DNA from 2 places in the Streptomyces sp. NPDC017520 genome. Region 2 is predicted to be linked to the other one. Evidence: riboswitches for the same ligand, from Rfam matches in the RefSeq annotation. Region 2 holds a riboswitch; the other holds the start of a gene.

Region 1 (6,669 bases), on a different contig from region 2:
CGTAGAGTTGTGTTTACCGACGCGGGGTGGAGCAGCTCGGTAGCTCGCTGGGCTCATAACCCAGAGGTCGCAGGTTCAAATCCTGTCCCCGCTACTGAAGGCCCGGGCCCGGCACGCACAGCGTGCCGGGCCCGAGTCGTTTCCCGGCGTCGTGATGGCGCGGCTTGACCTTGACGCAGCGTTTCCGGCATGGAGTGGTCCATTCAGGAAATCGCCCGTCGGGCCGGCACCACGAGCCGCACGCTCCGGCATTACGGAGACGTCGGTCTCCTCACGCCGAGCCGGATCGGGAGCAACGGCTACCGCTACTACGACCAGGACGCCCTCGTCCGGCTGCAGCGCATCCTGCTGCTGCGGGAGCTGGGCCTCTCGCTGTCCGCCATCAAGGACGTGCTCGCGGGGCAGCGGGACACGGCGGTGGCGCTGCGGGCGCATCTGCGGCTGCTCGAACAGGAGCAGGCGCGCATCGGGCGGCAGATCGCCTCGGTGCGGACCACTCTCCACAAGACGCAGGAGGGGATGGAACTCATGGCCGATGAAGTGTTCGACGGCTTCGATCACACCGCCCACGAGCAGGAGGTCACCGAGCGCTGGGGCCGGGACGCGTACGAGGAGGGCGACCGCTGGTGGCGTTCGCTCGGCGACGAGCAGAAGAAGGCGTTCCAGGACGAGCACGAGGCCATCGCGCGCGCCTGGGGACGGGCCAGGGAGGGAGGGCTCGCCGCCGACGGGGCCGAGGCGCAGGACCTCGCGCGGCGGCACTGCGCCTGGCTGTCCTCGGCCAAGGCGCCCAGTCGTTCGTATGTGATCGGGCTCGGCGAGATGTATGTCGCCGACCCCCGCTTCGGAAAGAACTACGATCGCTACGGGGACGGCACCGCCGCCTTCGTACGGGACGCACTGACGGTATACGCGGAACACCGGCTCTCCGACTGACCACGGAAGGCCGGGCCTCCGCCCGCTCCCCCTATTCGGCCGATGCGGAGTAGCCGCTCGGCGCGGCTCCGGGAAGCCTGGGCGGGGCGCGGTACCGTCCGCAGCCGTGGGTGGACCGGGCAGGAGTGCACAGGTGGGGATGGCCGACGAACGGCGCAGTGCCACGGCGGGGAGTTTCGACGCCGTGGGCCGGGTGGTGTTCGGGTCCCGGGAGGGCCAGCTGACGTCCGACGGGCGGCGCACCGGACGGTTCGTCCGGCTGCTCCCGGCCCTGCTGATCCTCGGCGGGCTGGTGCTCGACTCGCTGACTCCGCCCAACTTCACCGCTGTCCCCCTGTTCGTCGCGGCCCCGCTGATCGCCGCGCCGTTCTTCTCGAAGTCCCGGACCGTCCGTACGGGCATCGCCGCGGTCCTCTCCGTCATCGCGATGAGGCTCTCCGACGGGACGTCCACCCAGGTGGTCCCGATCATCGAGCTGATCACCGTGCTCACGGCCTCGGTGCTGGCCCTCGTCATCAACGGCGTCGTACGGCGTGGCAACGAGCAGCTGGCCTCGGCCCGGGTCATCGCGGAGACCGCCATGCGGGCCGTGCTGCCGACCCCGGCCGAGCGGATCGGCGGACTCCAGGTGGCCGCGCGGTACGAGGCGGCCCAGGCGGACGAGTTCGTGGGCGGCGACCTGTTCGCCGTCGCGGACACCCCGTACGGAGTGCGTCTGGTCGTCGGCGACGTACGCGGCAAGGGGCTGGACGCCGTCGAGGCGGTGGCGGTGATCATCGGGGCGTTCCGGGAGGCGGCCGAGCAGGAGCGTTCGCTGGAGGGTGTCGCGCAGCGGCTGGAGCGGGCGCTGGCCCGGGAGGGGACGCGGCGGTACGGGCTGGACGCGATGGAGGGGTTCATCACCGCCGTGCTGGCCGAGATCCCGCCCGGTGCCGCCTCGTTGCGCCTCGTCAACCGCGGTCACCCCGAGCCGATCCTGCTGCACGCCGACGGCGCCCTGGAGGTGCTGGCACCCTCGGTGCCCGCCATGCCGCTGGGGATGGACCTGGGGGTGTGGCCGGACCGGTCCGACGAGTGGGCGATGCCCGCGGGGGCGACGCTCCTCGCCTTCACGGACGGCCTGTCCGAGGCCCGGGACCCGAACGGGGTCTTCTACGATCCGGCGGCCCGGCTGCGCGGCCGGATCTTCCCGGGCCCGGAGGAGCTGTTGTCCGCGCTGACGGACGACGTACGGCTGCACACCGGTGGGCGGACCACGGACGACATGGCGCTCATCGCGGTCGGCCGGCCGGCGGAGGGGCAGCCCGTGCGCCGGACGACGGTGAAGATCGTGGGCCGGGGCGATGACGCCGGGCGGTGACGCCGGAGTGATGGTGCCGGGCGGTGACACGGTGCGTAATCAAAAGGCGCCGCTCCGCATAACATTTGACACACTGTCAGAAAAAGCAGTGTGGCTGAGGCGTGGTCAAGTCGCCCGATTGCGCCCGGTTGTCACCCGTACATCCCTGCCGTGTTCGTTAATGATCAACAGGAACAGCTTGGAATAGGGCCCGTCCGTCTATTAACGTTCGATAACGCAGCGCGGTCGTCACAGCCGTCGTCAGAGACGGCGCCGCGCGCGAGCGCCGAATTCCGCAAGGGAACCGGGGAACCACCTACATGGGGTGAATCGGACGCCTGCGTCTCGTGAGAGACGGAGGGGCCCGTAGGAGACCTTCCTGCTCCGAACCCGTCAGCTAACCCGGTAGGCGAGAAGGAAGGAAAGGAGTGCGCCCACGTGGCGTCCAACAAGCCTGCCCCTGAGGCCCCGTCACCCTTCAGTGCCGACACCCTCGGTGGCGAGGAGCGCACCTGGGAGGAATGGAACCCCACCGCGGAGTCCATCCGTCCCGTGCGCGGCAAGCACCGCGTGGCCAAGCAGCGTGGTCTGGCCCGTAGCTCCACCGTCCTCGGAGTCGGTGTCATAGCGGCTGTCGGCGCGGGCGGTATGGCCACCGCTCAGGACAAGGCGCCGGTCTCCATCTCTCTTCCCGATTCCATCGTGGACAACCTCCCCGACGCCAAGTCCCTTCCCGGCGTCGGGTCTTTGATGTCCGAGGAGGCGGAGCCCGCCCCGGTCGCCGCGTCCGCGCCGCTCACCACCGCCGGCCTCACCACCGCCGAGGCCGAGCAGGGCACCGGCGCCGGCGAGGCGCTGCGCGCCCGGATCCTCCAGCAGGCCGAGCAGCAGCAGGCCAGCGCCGACGCCGAGGCCAAGGCCGCCGCCGAGAAGGCAGCGGCCGAGACCGCCGCCGCCGAGGCCAAGAAGCAGCAGGACGAGGCCGAGGCCGCTGCCGCCGCGAAGAAGAAGGCGGCGGAGGAAGCGGCGAAGAAGAAGAAGGAGGCCGAGCGGCTCGCCAAGCTCGCCGCCAGCTTCTCCCTCCCCACCTTCTCGTACACGATCACCTCGACCTACGGTCAGTCCGGCGCGCTCTGGTCCTCGGGCCAGCACACCGGTCTCGACTTCGCCGGGTCGGCCGGCGCACCGCTCAAGGCCGTGCACAGCGGCACGATCACATCGGCCGGCTACTCCGGTTCGTACGGCTACCGCACGGTCCTGCAGCTGGAGGACGGCACGGAGATCTGGTACGCCCACCAGTCCTCGATCGAGGTCTCCGTCGGCCAGAAGGTGACCACCGGCCAGACCATCGGCCGCATGGGCGACAGCGGCAACGTCACCGGCGTCCACCTCCACCTGGAGGTCCGCACCGCGGGCGGTTCCGCGATGGACCCGATGGCCTGGCTCAACAGCAAGGGCCTGAACGTCTGATCTCCAGGCCCCGCGGCTGACGTCCTTCGTCGCCGCCCCGCAACCCCGGCAGCCCTGACGCACACCCCCCGACGTCAGGGCTGCCGGTCTGTCCGGGGACGGTACGGTCCGGCGGGCGGCGGAATACCGTCCCCGCCCCGTCCCGTTGAACCTCCACATGACTTCTCCGCGCATTCTCGGCAGCTCCGACCTCCAGGTTTTCCCTCTCGCCCTCGGCGGCAACGTCTTCGGCTGGACGGCGGACGAGGACCAGTCCTTCGCGGTCCTGGACGCGTACGTCGCGGCCGGCGGCAACTTCATCGACACCGCCGACGCCTACTCCGCCTGGGTCGAGGGCAACGAGGGCGGTGAGTCGGAGACCGTCATCGGCAAGTGGCTCGCCTCCCGCTCCAACCGGGCCGACATCGTCGTCGCCACCAAGGCCGGCGCCCACCCCGACCACCGGGGCCTGTCCGCCGGCACCATCAAGGGCGCGGCGGAGGCATCGCTGCGCCGCCTCGGCACCGACCACATCGACCTCTACTACACGCACTTCGACGACGAGGCCGTCCCGGTCGAGGAGATCATCACCGCCCTCGACCAACTGGTGAAGGACGGCAAGGTGCGGCACATCGCCGCTTCCAACATCAGCCCCGAGCGCCTGCGGGCCTCCCTCGACTTCTCCGAGCGCGAGGGCCTCGCCCGGTACGTCGCGCTCCAGCCGCACTACAACCTGGTCTCCCGCGGCACCTACGAGGGCGAGCTCCAGGACACCGCGGCCCGCGCCGGCCTCGCCGCCGTCCCGTACTACGCGCTCGCCTCCGGCTTCCTCACCGGCAAATACCGCCCCGGTACGAGTGTGGAGAGCGCCCGCTCCGCGACGGCGGGCGGCCACCTGGAGTCGGAGCGGGGCCGCAAGGTGCTGGCCGCCCTCGACCGGGTCGCCGGGGAACGGGACGCCGAGATCGCCACGGTCGCCCTCGCCTGGCTCGCCGCACAGCCGACCGTCGCCGCCCCGATCGCCTCCGCCCGTACGGTCGAGCAGCTTCCCGCTCTCGTCGCGGTGGCCGACCTGCGGCTGACCGACGGCGAACTCGCCCTGCTCACCGAGGCGTCGGCCTGACGGAGCCGGACGCCGCCGCCGTACGCGGACGCCGAAGCTGTGGTGGTGAGTGTGGCTGCGGCTACGTCGGCGGGCGGCGGTGGCTGGGTGGTGCGCTGCCGTACGGCTGGGGCGGCGGGTAGGCGGCGGGGCCGTATCCCGATCCCGGCGGGTGCCCGTGCGCCTGCCCGTATCCGGGCGTCTGCCCGTACCCGTAGCCATTTCCGTACCCGTTTCCGTACGACGTCGGCATGGAGTGGGCGCGGTGGGCGCCCGGGCGGGCCGTCAGCAGGGCCGCGTGGGTGAGGGCCGGGGCCGCGAACTCCCGGCGCTGCCAGAGGTGGTGGAGCAACTCCCGCTCCCGCGCGCCGAAGTCCTGGCCCACCGCGCCGTGGCGGGCCCGGCGGCGCAGCCCCGCCAGGGAGGTCGCGAACGACTCGTACTCCGCGACCGCGCGGGCCGCCGCCCGGCCCCGCGCCCGGTCCGGCTGCCAGTGGCGGGCCAGGTCGCGGGCCATGCCCCGGGCCCGCATGGAGGAGAGCGCCGACGGCTCGGCGGGGGTGAGCCAGCCGGCCGCCGCATAGGCGGGCAGCTCGGCCGCGAGGGCCCGCAGCTCCCGCTGGCGCGACCAGATCGCCAGCCAGGTCACCAGGCCGAAGGCCGGGACCATGACGATCCCGTACACCGCGTAGAAGCCGTACGGGCCGAAGGCCGACGAACCGTTCCACAGGGCGTGCAGGCCCATCGCCAGGAGCAGTCCCAGCACCGGCAGGGCGATCCGGCGGACCCGGTGGCGGCGGGCGCTGACGGCCGCGAAGCCGAAGCCGAGGCCGGTGAGGACCGTGAACAGGGGGTGCGCGAACGGCGACATCACGATCCGCACGAAGAACGTCCCGGCCGTCACCGAGGCGAACCCGGAGCTGCCCAGCTGCTGGTCCTCGCCGAAGGCGTTGCCCAGATAGAGGATGTTCTCGGTGAACGCGAAGCCCGTCGCGGTGAAGCCGGCGACGACGACGCCGTCCACCACCCCGCTGAACTCCCGTCTGCGGAACAGGAAGATCAGCAGCACGGCCGCCGCCTTCGCGCTCTCCTCGACCACGGGGGCGATCACTGTCGCCCCCAGGGTGTCGGCGCTGGCCGGATCGGCCGTCGCGGTGGCTATCCAGCGCGTCGCGAACGAGTTGGCGATGATCGCGACGAGCGCGGCGGCGCACGCGCCCCAGGCGAAGGAGAAGATCAGATTCCGCCAGGGGCCCGGCTCGACCCGGTCCAGCCAGCGGAACGCCGCCATCAGCAGCGGGACCGGCAGCACCGCCAGACCGAGGCCGACCAGGAACCCCTCCGGGCCGGTCTGTTCGCGGACGAGGGCGAGGATCACCAGCCCGCACAGCACGAGCGCCACGATCACGGCCCCGGCGCGGAACGCCTTGCTGCGCCACACCATGCCGACGCGGCGCGGCCGATAGCGTGCTCGGCCGTGCTCCGGTGCGGCGCCCAGGACCTCGTCGGGCCGCCGCTCATGGAGGACCGGGACGGCGGGTCGCGCCTGCTGATGCTGCACGGAGGGGTCGGACACCTCTCGACCCTAACGAGGAGCACCGACACCCGGCGACGGGCATCCGGCCAGGACGTGGCCGCACAGGGTGTGTCAGACGCGGGCGAACAGCAGGTCGTGGACGACGTGCCCCTTGTCCAGGCCCTGTCCCTCGAAGCGGGTCAGGGGCCGGAACGCGGGGCGCGGGGCGTATCCGCCGTCGGCCGCGGTGTTCGCGAAGCGGGGGTGCGCGGTGAGCACCTCCAGCATCTGCTCGGCGTACGGCTCCCAGTCGGTCGCGCAGTGGAC
Region 2 (6,669 bases):
AGGTCGTCGTGGTCGGCGACTGCCCCCTCGACGACAAGCTGACCGCACAGATGCAGGCAGCGCGCGAGGCGATGGTCAACGCCGCCAAGTACGGTGGCGAGGGCGGCGCCGTCCAGGTCTTCGCGGAGGTCGAGGGCCGCACGGTCTTCGTCTCCGTACGGGACCGGGGCCCGGGATTCGACCTCGACGAGGTTCCCGGGGACAGGATGGGCGTACGAGAATCAATCATCGGCCGGATGCAGCGCAACGGCGGCAGCGCCCGGCTGCGTTCGGTGCCCGGCGGGGGCACCGAGGTCGAGCTGGAGATGGAGAGGGCGAGCGAATGACCGAGAACACCGAAGCCACCGGGGGCCCGGAGCGACGGGTACGGGTCGTGCTCGTCGACGACCACCGGATGTTCCGCACCGGGGTGCAGGCCGAGATCGGCCGCACGGAGGAGACCGGCGTCGAGGTGGTCGGCGAGGCCGCCGACGTCGACCAGGCGGTCACCGTCATCACGGCGACCCGCCCCGAGGTGGTCCTCCTCGACGTCCACCTCCCGGGCGGCGGCGGCGTCGAGGTGCTCCGACGCTGCGCCCCCATGATGGGCACGGCCGAGAACCCGGTCCGCTTCCTCGCGCTGTCCGTCTCGGACGCCGCGGAGGACGTCATCGGCGTCATCCGCGGCGGTGCGCGCGGCTACGTCACCAAGACGATCACCGGCACCGACCTGGTGAACTCGGTCTTCCGGGTCCAGGAGGGCGACGCGGTCTTCTCGCCCCGCCTGGCCGGCTTCGTCCTGGACGCCTTCGCCTCCACGGACGCCCCGCCGGTCGACGAGGACATGGACCGCCTCACCCAGCGCGAGCGCGAGGTGCTGCGGCTGATCGCCCGCGGCTACGCCTACAAGGAGATCGCCAAGCAGCTGTTCATCTCGGTGAAGACGGTCGAGTCGCACGTCTCGGCGGTCCTCAGGAAGCTCCAGCTCTCCAACCGGCACGAGCTGACCCGGTGGGCGACGGCTCGGCGGCTGGTCTGAGACCGCTGCTCACCCGTCGGCCGGCTCCAGCGAGATGTTGACCTTCTCGCCGATCCGGCGGTAGCCGATGCTCGCGTAGACCCGCTCGACGCCGGGGTCGCCGGGCTCCAGCCAGACCGTCCGGCAGCCCTGGGCGAAGGCCCGTTCCGTCAGCCAGGCCGAGAGCGCAGCCCCGACGCCCCGACGACGGAAGGGAGCGGCGACGGCGAGCCCGGCCAGCTCGCTCAGGCCGTCGATCGCGGCCGAGCAGCCGCCGACGCCGGCCGGTGCGCCGTCGAGCACGGCCAGTGCGGCGACCCCGTCGCCGGTGGCGGCCGCGCGCAGCCAGTCGGTCGCCCCCGGATCGGGCTCGCCCTCTCCGCCGAAGCCGTGGTGCTGGACGCGGGCGGCCTCGGTGAACTCTGCCTCGGTGGCCGGTGTGCCGATACGGAGGCCGTCGACCGGCTTCGGCGGCCGGAGGTCCTCGCGGCCGCAGGCGAGCAGCGGGGCGCGGTTCTCCACGGTGAAACCGGCCGCGAGCAGGGCCGGTTCGACGGCCGGGGCCCAGGCGGGCAGGAACTCCAGGCGGGGAAGCCGTTCGTGCTTCCCGAACGCGTCGACCAGGGCCGCCACGTCGTCCGCCGTGGGTTCCGCCTCCCGGTCGGGGATGGCGTAGTTGGCGTACTTCAGTTCCCAGCCCGGGTTGTGCCGGACGGTGAACGGGCCCACCCGGTAGTGGTCGGGGGAGAGCAGCGCGAGCGCCCGGGCATAGTCCTGGACGGCGGTCGCCATCGACGTCATACGGGGATTCCTTCGGCGGGAGAGCGGGACGTGCGCGGCGGACTATGCCACCCGGGTCGCTCCGGCGAAAGGCATTTCATCGACGGGCGCGATGCGGACCGGTGCTCCGGGGCGCGGGGCGTGAATCATTTGGCCGCCGCCGATGTAGAGGCCGACATGGCTGATTCCGGAGTAGAAGAAGACCAGGTCACCGGGGGCCAGTTCGGAGCGGGGGACCCGGGATCCGGCGTTGATCTGGGTGTAGGTGGTGCGCGGCAGGCTCACGCCCGCCGCCTTCCAGGCCGCCTGGGTCAGGCCCGAGCAGTCGAAGGCGTTCGGGCCCGTCGCGCCCCAGACGTACGGCTTGCCGATCGCGCCGTACGCGAAGTCGATGGCCTGGGCGGCGCGGGAGCCGGGGGCCGCCACCGGACCGCTGCGGACGGACGAGCGGTCGGCGTGGGCCGGGCCGCCGCCGTGCCGGGCGTCGGCGGAGCGCTCATGGGCGGCGCGTTCGTCGGCGGTCAGGGTGTCCAGCAGCCTGCGGGCGTCGGCCAGCTTGGTGCGGATCGCGGTGCGGTGTTCGCGCAGCTCGGCGCGGCGGGCGGCGAGGCGCTCGGTCTCCTGGTCGGCGCGGGCCTTGACGCGGGTGATCTGGGAGACCTGTCGCCGGATGCCGCGCAGGAGCCCACTCTGCCGGTCGCCCGCCCGGTCGAGGTAGGAGGCGCGTTGCAGGAAGGCGTCGGGGTCGGAGGAGAGCGCCAGTTGCAGGGCCGGGTCCAGGGTTCCGCCGCGGTACTGCGCGGTGGCCAGCGAACCCAGGGCGTGCCGGGCGGTGTTGAGGCGGGCGGTGCGACGGGCGGCCTCGTCGGCCAGGGCGTCGACGGCGCGGGTGGCGGTGGCCGCCTCTTCCTTCGCCCCGTTGTACTTCTCGGTGGCGACCTCGGCGTCGTGGTACAGCCGGTCGATCTCCGCCTTGACCTGCGAGGCGGTGGGGGCCGGTTCGGCGGGGGCCGCGCCCGCCCCGGTGACCGACCCCGCGGTGGCGGCCCCGGCGAGCGCCAGGGTGGCGGCGGTGCGGGCAGCAGAGCCGGTGAGCGGGCGCTGCTTGGGTTTTCGGTGAGCTGACCTGCGGTGCGCTGCCACGGGGGCGGCATCCTTCCTGTCGGCTGTCCGCCGGGGGAATACCGGCGGGTCCGTGAAGGACGCTAATCCCGGTGCCGGGAAAAGAGTCGGCATGACTGCTATTGCCCTGATGTGACGTTTCATCGGCCATGGGTGATCACTCATACGCCCATATATCAGGGCAATGCATTCAATTTCGGAGGAAGCGCACAAGGAAGGGGGGCCTCACTGAAAGGCACATCCTTGGCCCTGGCTAGGCTCCGGAGCCATGGACGTACTCATCAATGTCTTCGTCGCCCTGCACATCATCGGCATCGCCTCCCTGCTGGGTGGCTTCCTGACGCAGATGAAGGCCATGGGAGCGGGCACCGCCCGCTTCACCCCCGCCATGCTGCACGGCGCGCTGACCATGCTCGTCACCGGTATCGCCCTGGTCGGGCTCAACCAGGCCGACGACCAGACCGTGAACAACGTCAAGATCGGCATCAAGCTCGCGCTGCTGGTCGTGATCCTCGCCCTCGTCTACGTCAAGCGGGACGACGAGACGGTGGACAAGGGCGCGTTCGCCGCGGTCGGCGGACTGACGGCCGCCAACATCTTCATCGCCACGGTCTGGACCTGAGTCTCCCCGGGGGCGGCCGCCCAAGGGCCGCCCCCGGCACGCGTCACGCCGGTCGCACGCTTCCGTAGATCGGCATGGAGTAGATCGACTCCTCGCGCACGTTCGCACCCGGCTTCGGGGCGTGGATCATCATCCCGTCGCCCTTGTAGATGCCGACGTGGCTGATGTCGTCGTAGAAGAAGACCAGGTCTCCGGGGATCAGATCGGACGTGGCGACCCGCGTCCCGACCTCCACCTGGTCCCAGGTAGTCCGGGGCAGGGTCACGCCCGCCTCCCGCCACGCCGCCTGCGTCAGCCCCGAGCAGTCGTAACTGGAGGGGCCCGACGCGCCCCATACGTACGGCTTCCCGATCTGGGCGCGGGCGAAGGCCAGGACCTTCTCCGCCTTGGCGGCGTAACCGCTGTCCGTACCGGTGCCGGAGCCGGAGCCCGGATCCGTTCCCGTTCCCGTTCCCGTACCGGAACCGGAACCGGAACCGGAGCCGGAGCCGGATCCCGTGCCCGAACCGCCGCCGGACTCCTTCGCCGCCTCCTCGCGGGCCTTCTCCTCGGCCTCGGCCTTCTCCTTCGCCTCGGCGGCCTGCCGGGCGGCCAGCCTCGCCGCCTTCTCCTTCGCCTCGGCCTCCTTCTTGCGCTCCAGCTCCGCCAGCCGCGCCTTCTCCTCGGCGGTCAGCCTCGACAGCAGGCTCCGGGCCTCGGTGAGTTTGGTCTGCACGTCCTTCTTGCTGGAGGCGAGCGTGGCCTGCGTCTCGGTGAGGGTCTCCAGGCTCTTCACCGCCTCCGCGCGCTTCTTCGCCGCCGAGGCCTGCTGCGTACGGACCTCGGCGACGGCCTTCTGCTGCCGCTCCGTCGCCCGGTCCATCAGCCGGCTCTGGTCGAAGTACCCCTGCGGGTTGTCCGCCAGGAAGAACGTCGCCGCCGGCGCGATGCCCCCGTTGCGGTACTGGGCCGCCGCGTAGGAGCCCAGCGCCCGGCGCGCCTCGTTGATCTTCTCGGCCCGCTTCGCCACGTCGGAGAGCAGCGTGTCGACCTTCGCCTGCTGGGACGCGGAGGCGGCCTTGGCCCGGTTGTACTCCTGGGTCGCGGCGCCCGCCTGCCGGTACAGGGCGTCGACCTTCTTCTGCACTTCCTCGATGGCGGGCTTCGGCTCAGCCGGCGCGGCCGTGGCGCTCTGCGTGGAGAGCAGCGTCACGGAGGCCAGCGCGGCCGTCGTCAGCCCGACGGCGGGGGTGGTGGTGCGCACCTTCGTGCGCGGCTTGCGATGCGATGCCAAGACCGGCATCTCCTTCCGTGGACCGCCTACCGGGTTAGCTGTCGGGTTCGGACGGAACGGAAGGCTGTCCTACGGTCCGCATGCGAGGGCACGGACCGATTCACCCCGGTGTCGCGTGTGGGTCCCCGGTTCCGCACCGCCAGGGCGGCGGGACGGATTCGGCAGAGGTGCCCGTCGGGCGTGGTTCGCCCCAGGGAGGTACGGGCCACCTGACCGAGCACGCTAGCCAACCGGCCCCGCCGCTGGGAAGGACGATGAGCGATATGCCCGATACATTTTCGTGACCTTTCCGGATCGGGGGGCCGACACCCCCTCCGACCGGGCACTCCTTCACGGAACGTCGACGTCCGCTCTCCGTGCGTACGGGTGAGGCGCGGGCGATTCCCCGGTGCCGACGCCGCCTTCTCACCTTCGGCAGTAGCTTGTCAGTCCGGCCGCCTAGACTCGGGGGGCGATGAGCAGCCTCTTTGACGACAGTTTCCTGACCGGCCTCCAGTCCGCGGAGGACGGCCCCCCGCCGCCCCCCGAGGACCACGCGCCCGAAGCGGTGCCGGAGGGACTCTTCGAGGGCGTCTACGACGCGCCCCCGCCGCCCCGGGACGGGTACTACCGGGACGGTCACGCGCGCCCGGTGATCGACTCCGCCGCCCTGCTCGACGGGCTGAACACCGAGCAGCGCGCCGCCGTCGTGCACGCCGGGTCCCCGCTGCTCATCGTCGCCGGGGCCGGCTCCGGCAAGACCCGGGTCCTCACCCACCGCATCGCCCACCTGCTGGCCGAGCGCGGGACGCACCCCGGGCAGATTCTCGCGATCACCTTCACCAACAAGGCCGCGGGCGAGATGAAGGAGCGCGTCGAGCAGCTCGTCGGCCCCCGCGCCAACGCCATGTGGGTCATGACCTTCCACAGCGCGTGCGTCCGCATCCTGCGCCGCGAGTCGAAGAAGCTCGGCTTCACCTCGTCGTTCTCGATCTACGACGCCGCCGACTCCAAGCGCCTGATGGCCCTGGTCTGCCGCGACCTCGACCTGGACCCGAAGCAGTTTCCGCCGAAGTCCTTCACCGCCAAGGTCTCCAACCTCAAGAACGAGCTCATCGACGAGGAGACCTTCGCCGGGCAGGCCGGAGGGGGCACCTCCCGTTCGAGCGAAGCCGAGAATGGGGGAGGTTTCGAGAAGACCCTGGCCCAGGCGTACGCGCTCTACCAGGCCCGCCTGCGCGAGGCCAACGCCCTGGACTTCGACGACATCATCATGACCACGGTCCACCTCCTCCAGGCCTTCCCGGACGTCGCCGAGCACTACCGCCGCCGCTTCCGCCACGTCCTCGTCGACGAGTACCAGGACACCAACCACGCCCAGTACACGCTGGTACGGGAGCTGGTCGGCCCGGCCGGGGAGGCCGACGCCCCCGCCGAGCTGTGCGTGGTGGGCGACGCGGACCAGTCGATCTACGCCTTCCGGGGCGCGACCATCCGCAACATCCTCCAGTTCGAGGAGGACTACCCGAGCGCGACGACGATCCTCCTGGAGCAGAACTACCGCTCCACGCAGACGATCCTCTCCGCCGCCAACGCCGTCATCGAGCGCAACGAGAGCCGCCGCCCCAAGAACCTCTGGACCAACGCCGGCAGCGGCGCCCGCATCACCGGCTACGTCGCCGACACCGAGCACGACGAGGCGCAGTTCGTCGCCGACGAGATCGACCGGCTCACCGACGCGGGCGACGCCAAGGCGGGCGACGTCGCCGTCTTCTACCGGACCAACGCCCAGTCCCGTGTCTTCGAAGAGATCTTCATCCGCGTCGGTCTGCCCTACAAGGTCGTCGGCGGTGTGCGCTTCTACGAGCGCAAGGAGGTCCGGGACGTCCTGGCCTA

The links. Region 2 has a riboswitch for cyclic di-AMP ahead of ACH4KB_RS27435 (NlpC/P60 family protein). Riboswitches for the same ligand answer to the same signal wherever they lie in the genome.
Region 1: it holds a riboswitch for cyclic di-AMP, as region 2 does, so the genes downstream of both, ACH4KB_RS15930 (M23 family metallopeptidase) here and ACH4KB_RS27435 (NlpC/P60 family protein) in region 2, are expected to answer to the same signal.

Annotation. Positions count from the first base shown of each region.
Region 1 is NZ_JBIRKB010000006.1:16,819-23,487, reverse strand. It holds tRNA gene ACH4KB_RS15945 (tRNA-Met) at 21-94, shown strand; gene ACH4KB_RS15940 (MerR family transcriptional regulator) at 190-936, shown strand; gene ACH4KB_RS15935 (PP2C family protein-serine/threonine phosphatase) at 1,076-2,296, shown strand; cyclic di-AMP (ydaO/yuaA leader) riboswitch at 2,550-2,702, shown strand; gene ACH4KB_RS15930 (M23 family metallopeptidase) at 2,714-3,745, shown strand; gene ACH4KB_RS15925 (aldo/keto reductase) at 3,903-4,847, shown strand; gene ACH4KB_RS15920 (PrsW family intramembrane metalloprotease) at 4,909-6,402, opposite strand; gene trmB (tRNA (guanosine(46)-N7)-methyltransferase TrmB) at 6,475-6,669, opposite strand, start outside.
Region 2 is NZ_JBIRKB010000013.1:63,914-70,582, reverse strand. It holds gene ACH4KB_RS27460 (PspC domain-containing protein) at 1-326, shown strand, start outside; gene ACH4KB_RS27455 (LuxR C-terminal-related transcriptional regulator) at 323-1,018, shown strand; gene ACH4KB_RS27450 (GNAT family N-acetyltransferase) at 1,028-1,798, opposite strand; gene ACH4KB_RS27445 (NlpC/P60 family protein) at 1,841-2,920, opposite strand; gene ACH4KB_RS27440 (hypothetical protein) at 3,168-3,521, shown strand; gene ACH4KB_RS27435 (NlpC/P60 family protein) at 3,565-4,803, opposite strand; cyclic di-AMP (ydaO/yuaA leader) riboswitch at 4,802-4,968, opposite strand; gene pcrA (DNA helicase PcrA) at 5,249-6,669, shown strand, end outside.